DNA from 4 places in the Bariatricus sp. SGI.154 genome. Region 1 is predicted to be linked to each of the others. Evidence: riboswitches for the same ligand, from Rfam matches in the RefSeq annotation. Region 1 holds a riboswitch; each other region holds the start of a gene.
What was found. A riboswitch is a leader RNA that binds a small molecule or an ion and turns the genes downstream of it on or off. The one in region 1 is predicted to bind thiamine pyrophosphate.
Positions count from the first base shown of each region.

Region 1 (3,144 bases):
GTTGCTGTGAAGAGGCGGTTCTATATAACAGCCGTCACCAATCTCAGCAAACATCTCCTTTAATAACGCCTCTCTTTTGGCGCCTTCTGACGGTCGTGTCAGGTTGTAATCGTACTGGCGCTCCAGGCACTGCTCCTGTTCTTTCATAATCTCTTCGCCATTGGGAAGGTATAGATCCGTGCTGTGCATTTTTTCAAATTCAGTCATATTGCTTCTCCTTTACATTTTTCCTGTCCGACAGAGTAGGTATACCGGACTGCATTTTACCCAATTTCTTATTATTTATTATAATAATCTCGAGAGAGAACTGCAATAATTTCATAAACTTAAATATTTTCAAACCATATTGGGCATTACATTTACATATAGGGAGGATTTTACCATGCAGGAAGTGTACGAATTTTTAAAGAACTGTAATACATATTATCTGGCAACAGTTATCCCTGCATTTCTGCTACAATCTCTGAATCCTCACAGATAATTAACCTTTTATCCGAGAACATTTTTCTATAAAATAATGACGACATGATGTAACGAAATGACTAGTTGGGGTATATATAAGCAAAGAAGGATGTGACGCGATGTTAGATATGGATTCCATATATAGCGAACATGCAAAACTGGTATATAAATTTCTAATCTCCTTATGCCACGAGACAGATACTGCCGAAGAACTGACACAAGAAACATTCCATCAGGCAGTCCGATGCGCAAACAAGTATAACGGGAACTGCAAGGTATCCACCTGGCTGTGCCAGATCGCAAAAATCTATGGCACAAAGAATTAAGGAGACGGAATAAAAAACTGATCATCGAATTCGCCGGAGGCGTAACAAAAGAAATTCGAATAAAAGATCTGTATACTGGCGAGGGGTTAGATAAAGTCGGGATTATCATGAATTAAAAAGGGACACGGCAAATTCAAAAAGGGACACGGCTATTTTAATTGGGGACGGGGGAAATTGAAAAAAACAATGTCCCCTCTTTAGTGCGTTAATCTAACGCTGTCTGTTTTACCCTGCTAAGTCCTTTTGCCACCGCCGGAACTGAGATAATAACCACCGTCATGACCGCCTCTGCCAGCAGAAAACTATAGTTATAAGCAATCGGGTAGATGCTCTTCAATGACTGCGGGAAATTATCTGGCATGTAGTCCATCCAATATAGGTATCCTCCCAGAGAGTGGAATGCTCCTCTGGCGAGAACCGCCGCAATATATCCCTTCAGCAAGCCATTCTTGCTTTTTGCGAAAAATCCGGCAACGCCCAGCGCCGCGAATGCCAGCACATAGTCACAGCAAACCTGAAAGAATGAAAGCACATACGGTTCCTGGATGAACTGTAGGAGCCCATAAGAAAGCCCCACAAGGATTCCAGTCTGTACTCCGTACCAGTTGCCGACCAATACAATGAACAGCATACTGCACAGCGTTACGCTTCCACCCCACGGCAACTTGAATATCTTCATATAAGAAGTCACAAACGCCAGCGCCATTGCCATCGCGCAGAACACTAACTGCTTTGTGCTCATCTTCTTTTTCCCGGATTTCTTCCCCGCAAAAAATAACGCAACGATAAAGAGTACAACTCCAACAACAATACATACCGCATATCCGGCAGTTGTCAGACCGCCTTCTGCATTGACTAATAGATCAAACATAAAAATGCCCTCCTTGTCTCCGATTGAAAACAAAAAGGGCTTGAAGCCAATCTATAACGCATCCCTACGTTGGCATTATCCACATCAGGTTATGGGTCGAAGTTGACAACTTCCTCTCAGCCTATTCTATAAGCTCCCCTTGTTATCAATCTTATGTAGTTTGTCCAGTCATTATCATATACATGCTGCTTGGAAATGTCAACTCCATTACATCAGATTATCTTTCTTACCTTGCAGGCATCTCTCTAATCAATCAATAGGTCTGTAACTTGTATATTTCAATTCTGCTAAATTTGCGAGATTCGCGTCATTTGAAAAAGCGCACAAAATATCTAATGAAATCAAGCCAAACTTTGTTAAAAATTTATCTTTACATTATCTATACTACGTGTTAATATTTTAACAGTTTAAGGAACGAGAATAAATGAGAAGGAAGTGAATGATAATGATGAAGTTATTCAATGCTCTTAAAGAGTATTTTTCTGGGGAAACTGCTTTGTCAATATTTATAGAGAAACTTAACTAAGAAGTTGTTAGGATGATTAGAAAGGTGTATCGAAAATTTTTTCGATACACCTTTTTTTATCATTTTCCAGATGGGTCTTACATTACAAGTATATCTATTCGCCTGCATTCTGAGTTGCTTTACGCTCTGCAATTTCTTTAATATACTGCGGATTTTTTGTTTCAACATCCAGGAACCAGATATCAACCAGCAAGATGATAGCAACAACTAAGGGACCGAATTTAAAGAATGCATCAATACCGCTGATCGTACTTGCAGACTGAACCTCCAAAGCACCATTATATCCAACTGCACTTAAGAAGAATCCAAAGGCTGCTGTCAAAGCTCCTTGCCCGATTTTGGCGCCTACAGAACTTGCAGAGAACAAGACAGACTGAACACGTATACCGGTCTTCCACTCGCCATAATCGATAGTGTCACCGATGAGGGCTCCGGCCATACCCATCGCAAAGCCCATTCCAATACCGCGCAACAGCGCCGTAGCAAATAAAATAGTAGAGGATGTCGGCACTACTATAAATACAACCTGAGCCACCACCATACAGATTGAACCGAACAATACCATCTGTCGCTTCGTATACTTTTTCAAAAAGAAAGGAGCCACTGCAGACAGAAATACGCCAGGCAAGTTGGAGCATGCAACAAACGTTCCCATCAAAGCCATATTTCCCAACACAGAGTTTAGGTAATAAATGGAAACAGACAGGTTAAAGGTCAGAATAAAATTGGCCATCAAATTAACAACAAAGGCCATCCACCAATATTTGTTTACAACAGCACATTTGATACCAACGATGAGATTCTCCGGAGGAACATCATTCTCTACCCGTTCTTTGACAAACAATACATTCAATGCCAAAGGTATCAGACCGATAATACCAAAGACCATAATAGACTTAATCCATGCAGACTGCAGCCCTTGACCTCCAAAAAAATCAACCATCGGCATCATAACAGAT
Region 1 is NZ_JBNPMC010000001.1:296,715-299,858, forward strand. It holds gene ACQRBN_RS01485 (sugar O-acetyltransferase) at 1-207, opposite strand, end outside; gene ACQRBN_RS01490 (sigma-70 family RNA polymerase sigma factor) at 582-788, shown strand; gene ACQRBN_RS01495 (energy-coupled thiamine transporter ThiT) at 994-1,659, opposite strand; TPP riboswitch at 1,704-1,809, opposite strand; gene ACQRBN_RS01500 (MFS transporter) at 2,280-3,144, opposite strand, start outside.

Region 2 (3,144 bases), on a different contig from region 1:
CGTTTCGTTAAGAATCCGTAACCGTAAAAATACCAGCAGATTGGCAACCGAGTACACTCACTCCGAAATCTTGATGATTTCGCAGTTCGGGTACTTTTTCGCCTTTGACGTGTAGTCAAAGCCTCATGCCAATCTGCTGGTATTTTTACGCTAACGGCTTCTAGAACTCACTTGACGGCCTCCGAGCCACACCGATTCTTCTCCTTCGCCTGACAATTCCATAATCTCAAGGTTTTCTCCATTGGGAGGATTCTGGCAAGAGTGCGTGGGAAGGAGCGTGCTTTGGCTCAAAATTGCATACCCAAGAAAGCCCCAAGAGTCCTCAAAAATTATGATTAAAATTCCTTTTATTCCATAATATCTACATCTTCTCCGCGAAGTATTTTATTAATATTTCGTACTGCGCACATTTTCCCGCACATCGTACACGTATCTTCCCGTTCCGGTGTAGATTCTTTGCGATACCGTCTGGCTTTCTCACTATCGATTGCCAGATCAAACTGCTTCTCCCAGTCAAGGTTACGTCTTGCCTCGCTCATCTCAAAGTCCCAGTCAGCGGCGCCCGGAAGTCCTTTGGCAACATCTGCGGCATGGGCAGCGATGCGGGATGCAATAATGCCTTCTTTTACATCTTCCAGCGTAGGAAGGCGTAAATGTTCTGCCGGTGTAACATAGCAGAGGAAAGCAGCTCCATATGTAGCGGCGATTGCTCCGCCGATAGCAGCGGTAATGTGGTCATATCCAGGAGCAACATCTGTAACCAATGGTCCAAGTACATAGAAAGGCGCACCTTTGCAGATGGTTTTCTGAATCTCCATATTCGCCTGAATCTGGTTCAAAGGCATATGTCCGGGCCCTTCGATCATAACCTGAACGTCTTTCTCCCAGGCTCTTGTAGTCAATTCGCCCAATGTCACAAGTTCCTCTATCTGAGGGATGTCGCCGGCGTCAGCGATACTTCCAGGTCTGCATGCATCGCCAAGGCTTAAAGTAACATCATACTGCTGGCAGATTTCCAGAATCTCATCGTAACGTTCATAGAATGGATTCTCCTGTCCGGTTAATTCCATCCATGCGAAAATGATAGAGCCGCCGCGGGATACGATATTCGTGTGGCGTTTGGATTTTTTGAAACGTGCGGCAGTATCACGGTTGATTCCGCAGTGGATGGTCATAAAGTCAACGCCGTCTTCCGCGTGCATTCTTACGATATCAATCCATTCATCGGAGGTGATGGATTTTAATGCTTTGTTATAATATACGACAGCATCGTAGATTGGCACGGTTCCGATAATCGCCGGACATTCTTGAGTAAGTTTCCGGCGAAATACCTTGGTATCGCCAAAAGAGCTTAAGTCCATGATGGATTCTGCGCCCATGTTAACGGCTTCCATCACTTTCGCAAGTTCCACATCCAGATCCAGGCAGTCCCGGGAGGTGCCGAGATTAACATTGATCTTGGTTTTTAACATACTGCCGATTCCGTAAGGCTTTAGACAGGTGTGGTTCTTGTTAGCAGGAATGGCAATCTTGCCCTCCGCAACTAATTTTCTTAATTCTTCAACATTCATGTTTTCATAGGAAGCAACTGCCTCCATCTGTGGGGTGATGATACCCTTGCGGGCAGCATTCATCTGAGTTGTGTACTCCATGATATATCCTCTCCATTCTTAAGATTGTCGTGTACCTGGGATATTTGTGTGATGTAAGCCGGCTGTTGATGCGTTCATATTTGTGAGACTTTATAAAGGATAACAGTGGCAATATACCGGCTGGAAATATGAGTAATCACTTACAGAACTTGCCACCGGCAGTTCCCTCCGGAGGTTTCGGCAACAAAAAACGGGAGATACTGCCGAAGCGGTATATCCCGTGTATTTGTATGTTCTAAACAAATATGTGAAATATTTCCCTACGTTGGCATTATCCAAATCAGGTACAAGGTCGAAACGCGCTAGTTTCCTCTCAGCCCTTCTAAGAGCTCCCTTAATATTTATATTGTAACTGATACCATTATAGGAGATAGAAGTGATGCTGTCAAATGTTTTTACATGCTGCGAAGATATATGGCAGAGATCTGGGGGCATCGCATATCTAGCGGTAGACTTAAGCCTTGGGATGAGGCAAAAATCTCCTTGTAAAGTATAAAGGAGGAGAGTATAATAAAGAAGAACATACGTTCTTGAAAGAGGGATTGATATGGAACAGATGACATTGTTTGATGACAGGAGGCAGACGGTGCCTTTGGCAAGCAGGTTGCGCCCAACGACGCTTGAAGAGTTTGCAGGTCAGGAACATTTGCTGGGAAAAGGGAAGATGCTCCGGCAGTTGATCGAAAAAGACCAGATATCTTCTATGATATTCTGGGGGCCGCCTGGAGTTGGGAAGACAACGCTTGCTAGTATTATTGCCAGTAAGACGAAGGCGGATTTCATTAATTTCAGTGCCGTGACCAGTGGAATTAAAGAGATTAAAGAAGTGATGAAACAGGCGGAAGATAGCCGTAGGATGGGGATTCGTACGGTTCTGTTTGTGGATGAGATTCATAGGTTTAACAAGGCGCAGCAGGATGCGTTTCTTCCGTTTGTAGAGAAGGGAAGCATTATTCTGATAGGCGCTACGACAGAGAATCCGTCTTTTGAGGTAAATGCGGCGCTTTTGTCCAGATGCCGTGTTTTTGTGCTGAAAGCCTTGGATGAGCGGGATCTGATGAAGGTGCTGGAGCATGCGTTAAAGAGTCCGGCAGGGTTCGGTGATCAGAATGTACAGATGACGGAGCAACAGTTGAAGGCTGTGGCTGCATTTGCCAATGGGGATGCGAGAACGGCGCTTAATACGTTAGAGATGGCGGTACTTAACGGGGAGATTAGTGCGGAGGGCATTGTGGTCACAGATGAAGGACTGGAACAGTGCATTAGCAGGAAATCTTTGCTTTATGATAAGAATGGGGAGGAACACTATAATCTGATATCAGCGCTGCATAAGTCCATGCGTAACAGCGATCCGGATGCGGCGATTTACTGGATGTGCAGGATGTTAGAGGGCGGAGAGAATCCTTTGTATATTGCAAGACGGCTTGTTCGGTTTGCCAGTGAGGATATCGGGATGGCGGACAGTCATGCGCTGCAAGTAGCGGTTGCGGCT
Region 2 is NZ_JBNPMC010000039.1:19,818-22,961, reverse strand. It holds gene thiC (phosphomethylpyrimidine synthase ThiC) at 348-1,652, opposite strand; TPP riboswitch at 1,893-1,998, opposite strand; gene ACQRBN_RS14460 (replication-associated recombination protein A) at 2,200-3,144, shown strand, end outside.
Region 2: it holds a riboswitch for thiamine pyrophosphate, as region 1 does, so the genes downstream of both, thiC (phosphomethylpyrimidine synthase ThiC) here and ACQRBN_RS01495 (energy-coupled thiamine transporter ThiT) in region 1, are expected to answer to the same signal.

Region 3 (3,144 bases), on a different contig from region 1:
GGATATTCGGAGTCAGTACACATGCCATTGGAAGAAGATATTCCTTTAATGTCTCAATTGCATCATCACTGATTAATTTTGAACCGCTGGTTGCCACCATAACCGGGTCGACCACAATATTTTTTGCATCGTATTCTTTTAATTTCTCAGCAATCGTCGTAATCAGTGGACTTACTGATACCATGCCGATCTTGACTGCATCCGGATAGATATCTGTAAATATATTGTCAATCTGGTCTTCTAAAAATTCCGGAGTTACCTCCATAATCCCTGTTACACCGGTAGTATTCTGTGCGGTTAAGGCCGTGATCGCACTCATGGCATATACGCCATTGCTGATCATTGTCTTAATATCTGCCTGGATACCGGCGCCTCCGCTGGAATCACTGCCAGCGATTGTTAATGCTGTTCTCATATTCATTCTCCTTTTCTTATGCATTAATTTTCTATAGCGACAAAAGGTGGTGCCCCCAATCTGCCGCTGGATAAAGCATCTGGTACACAGTATTATTTTATTCGGTATCATCTTTATTTAAAATAACAGTACACTGAACCTATAGGTCCAGATGCGTATTCCCGATTTGTTTCCAGAAATCCTGTAACTTCGTCATATTCAATAGATAGACATCTGCCAGGCCTCTGATTGCATCCTGATCCGCCTCACTGAAACGATCATAGACTCCAACTGTCCGAAACCCTGCATCTGCTGCTGTACGGATTGCATGCAAAGCGTCCTCGAATACATAGGTCTCTTCCGGGATTGTTCCTAATTCTTCTGCTGCCCTATGATAGATAATGGGTTTACTCTTTCCCGCTCCAACCTCTGAACAAGTATAAATCTTTCGGAAATATTTTAAAATGTTATGCCTTTCAAAAGCCGCCCTGATATACATTTTCTCACTGGATGTCGCTACCACCATTGGAATTCCCTTATCCGCCAACTGACCCAGGAATTCTGCCGCACCATTCTTCAGCGGCGCTTCATTTACATAGAAGTCTTTAACTACCCTAAGCACATCCTCTGCAATCCGCTCACAGTCCTGGTGCAGAAAATACCGTTTCTTCAGATATTCTGCCCCTTCTTTCACGCTCATTGGAAATAGGATTTTCCCAAGTTCTGGTTCCGGCGTAATTCCCATCTGAACCAGATATCGCGATGCCGCGTCATCCCATATCTGCGTAGAATCCAGAAGTGTTCCATCCACATCAAAGATTGCCCCTTTTATCATGCCTTCACCATCTTTGCGGTTAGTTCTTTCAATTCCGAAGCCGCCGCTTCAATATCCGGCTGTGCAAAGATCGCACTGATTACCGCAATTCCACTCATGCCATTTCCAGCAAGCTGCGATACATTCTCCTTACTGATTCCGCCTATGGCAACCACCGGAATGCTGACGGCCTCACAGATCTCTTTTAATGTCTCATGGCTGATTCCTTTCGCATCTGCTTTGGAACTCGTATGGAACACGGCTCCCACACCAAGGTAATCTGCCCCTCTTTGTTCCGCAAGCAATGCCTGTTCTACCGTCTTGGCAGTAACTCCGATAATCTTATCCGGTCCGAGTCGTTTACGCACATCCCCGGCTTCCATATCACTTTGACCGACATGCACGCCATCCGCATCTGCTGCAATCGCAATATCAACATTATCATTGATTACGAATGGGACTCCATATTCTCTACATAACGCCTTAATCTCCTTCGCTTCTTCCAGGAAGTGTTCCTCATCCAATTCCTTCTCTCTTAACTGGATAAAGGTTACACCGCCGTCCAAAGCCTTCTTAACCTGGCTGTACAGCGTCTCGCCATTCAACCAGGATCTGTCTGTGACTGCATAGAGCAGCATATCTTCCTTCTTACATCTCATAGTAAACTCCTAACTTTTCACCCCGTCACTCAATTAGGGACAGGGCAAATTCAATTGGGGACACCCTTATTTTAATTGGGGACGGGGGAAATCTAAAAAACCCCCGTCCCCAAAAACGGATATGCCATGTACAGCATATCCGTTATCTTACACACGTTATATCCCTACGTTGGCATTATCCAAATCAGGTTCATGGGTAAGGGCGGTATCAGCCCACTCTCAGCCTAATCCTTACAGGCTCCCCTTTTGTTGTCATATTTATTATACTACGAAAACATGATTTTGCAATCTTCTTTTCATCTCTTCGGCAACCCTCGCCCGTAACCGACAGAAATATCCAGGATCTGTCGGATAACTTTCGAATGTAAACTCACATCTCTCTCCTTCCATCACCAACGCTACTGTCCTCTCTCTTCCAATCATCTCCTCCAGTCTCATCAGCGCAAGATAATCATAGATTCCTTCCCTCTGCACTTCCGCCCGAATTGATGACCACGGCTTTCCATCCATTCCCGGATAGACGAGAAATGTATCGCCCGACGGGAATGCATACCCCGCATGTGTATTCAAAAAAGGATCTATATGTTCCACGGAATACTGCGAATTATAAAAATTATACCCCCAGTGCAAGAATCCCTTAATACGATAGAGATACATCAGCACTCCCATAATCCGGTTTCTGGCACTTGGCATGGCAAAGAACCGATTTGGCACTTCTTTGTACTGCGCGCAGCAATAATATACCCAGAGATCAGGAACCCCATGCTCCACAAATGGCTGTATCCGATTATTGGCTGGAATCGGATGCTTGATCAATCCCTGTTCATAAAAGGAATAATCACTAAGCGCATCCACAATCTGCCATCCGTCCAACAGATCCGCCACTCTCTCTGTCGCCTTTCGATAACTTTCAAGATGCTCTTGCTCCGGTTCATCTGATATATGGAAATACACATGCTCTCTGTCATACCCCAAGCCTGCCAGTTCCCTCTGCAAAGCCGGAAGGAAATCCTCCAGGAATCTACGGTACTCTTCACTGTCCGCTGCCACATGCCATCCAAAGAACTGCTTTTCTTCCCCCGCTTCCTTTCCATAGATATTCGGTGTTGCCTTTGCTCCCCACTGCGTAAAAAGATGCGGAATTTCTATGTGGCCGATTCCTGCCCTCCTACAGATAGCACACCATCGCGTAAGCCTTTCGAATCCGAAGAAATATCTTCCGTCCTGCCTCGTGATATCTACCAACTGCACGGTCGTACGTTTTCCTCCTACGTCTG
Region 3 is NZ_JBNPMC010000039.1:24,636-27,779, forward strand. It holds gene thiD (bifunctional hydroxymethylpyrimidine kinase/phosphomethylpyrimidine kinase) at 1-415, opposite strand, end outside; gene ACQRBN_RS14480 (HAD family hydrolase) at 555-1,229, opposite strand; gene thiE (thiamine phosphate synthase) at 1,226-1,867, opposite strand; TPP riboswitch at 2,012-2,122, opposite strand; gene ACQRBN_RS14490 (DUF4091 domain-containing protein) at 2,129-3,144, opposite strand, start outside.
Region 3: it holds a riboswitch for thiamine pyrophosphate, as region 1 does, so the genes downstream of both, thiE (thiamine phosphate synthase) here and ACQRBN_RS01495 (energy-coupled thiamine transporter ThiT) in region 1, are expected to answer to the same signal.

Region 4 (3,144 bases), 140 kb from region 1:
CTACGGACATGAACTGCCATACTGCCCCTCTCTGCCTGACATTCTTATGTGTGACTCTTCATGAACTGTGAGGATTCCTGACTGGGGGGGGTGCGTGGGGCACGGTGTTGGCTAAATAACAGATTGGAAATGGAACGGATGTGAGGGAGAACTGGGCGAGTGATCGCTTTATATATTGGAATTGTGTTGACTGGAATGTATATGTATTATGAAGTAAACAGGAGTTTTGTGATTAAGACATAAATTAGTGCAGGGAATATGCTTTACATATAATTTTTCATCATTGCATACCGTAGAACAATCCTTTTTGAGCAAAGTATGCAAGCATGCATAGCCTGAACCCAAATTACATACTGCTCTCTTTACCCACCCACTCTGTTATCTTCCATAAAGTGCTTCTCCACGTACACACTCTGTTATCTATCCAAAACGTTCCACACGCATCTCCGCCGGAATCCCCCACTAGAGAAAATCCCGAGTACACGGGGATGTCAGGTGCAAGGGCAGGGAAGTTGTGGGCTGTGGCCGTATCATAAGCCCTAGACCTCGTTGCAGAAAAAGATACCGTCAGTTCGTGCGAAACCAGGACCACAAGTCCTGGTTTCGAGGGCATCTGAGTCGTAAGGCCATCAAGGGCTTACAGCGAATATGCCCGGTTAGAACGGACGGTATCTTTTTCTGTTACGAGGTCTTAGCGAAATGATCCGATTGCAGCCCACGACTTCCCTGCCCTTGCACCGTACACTTCCTACACTCACTTTTCTCCCTAAATTCCCATTGACAAATCCCCCCACCCCTTTTATACTGTAAATTGTAAATACAACTGGGGAGCTTATCGCATAGGCTGAGAGGAAGTTGACAACTTCGACCCACATACCTGATTTGGATAATGCCAACGTAGGAAACGTATACTCAACGAATATAGACATGAGAATGCGGGAGATGCTTTGGCGTCTCTCTTTTTTTCTAATCAGGATTTACATTGAACAAATACATATAGAGATGTTGAGAGTGAGCGCGAGTTCATGAAGGGGTGCACCACCACGGGTGTATTACTTTGTGAACTCTTTTTTGTTGGAATTATGCATATACACCTACAGAATTTGCCACCGTCAATTCCCTTCGAATGCTTTGGCTACTCATCTGCATCTCTAAAAAAGGAGGTGCACAATGATTACTGTAAACGGACAGGATGTAATACTTAATCAGCCCATTACCGTAGCTGAATATCTTAGGCAGCACCAATACCAGATCAATCGTATCGCAGTTGAGATGAACGGTGCTATCCTTCCCAAATCCCAGTATACATCCGTTATTCTAAAGGATGGAGACAAACTGGAAGTAGTAAGTTTCGTAGGAGGCGGCTAGATTACAGTATATAAGACACAACGACCCCGACTATATAATAGCAGATTGGAGGCAACTTAATTGAATTCTTTTACCAAAGAACAGATCTACAATGCTTTAAATGAACGTCACTCTCCCGAGACACAAGCACTTCTCTCTCAGGGAAATGTTGCCGTTGCAGGACTGGGCGGCCTTGGTTCCAATATCGCATACGCGCTCGCCCGGATTGGAGTCGGACATCTGCATCTGATTGATTTTGATGTGGTAGATCTTACAAACCTCAACCGCCAGCAATACTTTATGGAACACGTCGGCATGTACAAAACAGATGCACTAAAATCCCTGCTTCTTAAGATCAATCCTTACCTGGACATCCGAACAGACTGCATCCAGGTAACGCAAGACAACCTTCAGGAATTATTCCAGAATGATGCTATCATCTGCGAAGCCTTCGATCATCCGGAAGCAAAAGCAATACTTGTAAATGGCATATTGGAACATTTCCCCGATAAGCGGTTGGTGGCTGCTTCCGGGATGGCTGGATACGAGAGCAGCAATTCCATACATACCCGACGTATCACTCGCAATTTCTATCTCTGTGGTGACGAGACAACAGAATCCACCTACGGAAGAGGGCTTATGGCACCACGGGTTGCCATCTGCGCTTCCCATCAAGCAAATATGATTACACGGCTGATTCTTGGAGAAGAAGAACCTTGATTGCCAGGTTGTAACTTATAACTTATAACAAAAAGAAAGAAGGACATATTATGAGCCAAATGCAAAAACAAACTCAAAAACAAATTCAAAAAGAGGGTCAGAATAAAGACACATTTATTCTTGGCGGACATGAATTCACATCCCGCTTCATCCTCGGTTCCGGCAAATTCTCTCTGGATCTTGTAAAAGCCTGTATCGAGAAAGCCGAAGCCCAGATTATTACCCTGGCGCTCCGCCGTGCCAACGAAGGCGGACTTGCCAACATCTTAGATTATATCCCGGATAACGTTACACTGCTTCCTAATACCTCCGGCGCACGCAATGCCGAAGAAGCAGTCCGTATCGCCAGGCTTTCCCGTGAAGTTGGCTGCGGTAATTTTGTGAAGATAGAAGTTATCCACGATTCCAAATACTTACTGCCGGATAACTACGAAACCATAAAGGCAACTGAGATCCTTGCCAAAGAAGGATTCGTTGTCATGCCTTACATGTACCCGGACTTGAACGCCGCCAGAGATCTGGCGAACGCCGGCGCCGCATGTGTGATGCCTCTTGGTTCTCCTATCGGCTCTAATAAGGGACTTTGCACCAAAGACTTCATTCAGATCCTAATTGATGAGATTGATCTTCCAATCATCGTAGATGCCGGAATCGGACGTCCGTCACAGGCATGTGAGGCAATGGAAATGGGTGCATCAGCAGTTATGGCTAATACTGCGATTGCTACCGCTGGAGATATACCTGCAATGGCAGAAGCATTTAAGAAAGCAATCGAGGCTGGACGAAGCGCATATCTGTCTGGGCTCGGAAGAACGATTGAGAAGGGCGCAAGCGCCTCCTCTCCACTGACAGGATTTTTACAGGATTAAGGAGTGACCGCATATGGAACATACACATACGAAAAATGCACACATCAATGAAAGCATCCTCAGCAAGGAAATATTAGAAGACCAAAAGAAAAACCGCATTGACCATATGACCTATCTTCCAGGCATGGAGGTACTGGAATCCGATATTATGGACCAGGTAATTCATGCTATGGAATCCTATGATTATACCCAATATACAGAAGCAGAC
Region 4 is NZ_JBNPMC010000001.1:151,736-154,879, forward strand. It holds TPP riboswitch at 815-922, shown strand; gene thiS (sulfur carrier protein ThiS) at 1,171-1,368, shown strand; gene thiF (sulfur carrier protein ThiS adenylyltransferase ThiF) at 1,429-2,067, shown strand; gene ACQRBN_RS00775 (thiazole synthase) at 2,127-2,936, shown strand; gene thiH (2-iminoacetate synthase ThiH) at 2,950-3,144, shown strand, end outside.
Region 4: it holds a riboswitch for thiamine pyrophosphate, as region 1 does, so the genes downstream of both, thiS (sulfur carrier protein ThiS) here and ACQRBN_RS01495 (energy-coupled thiamine transporter ThiT) in region 1, are expected to answer to the same signal.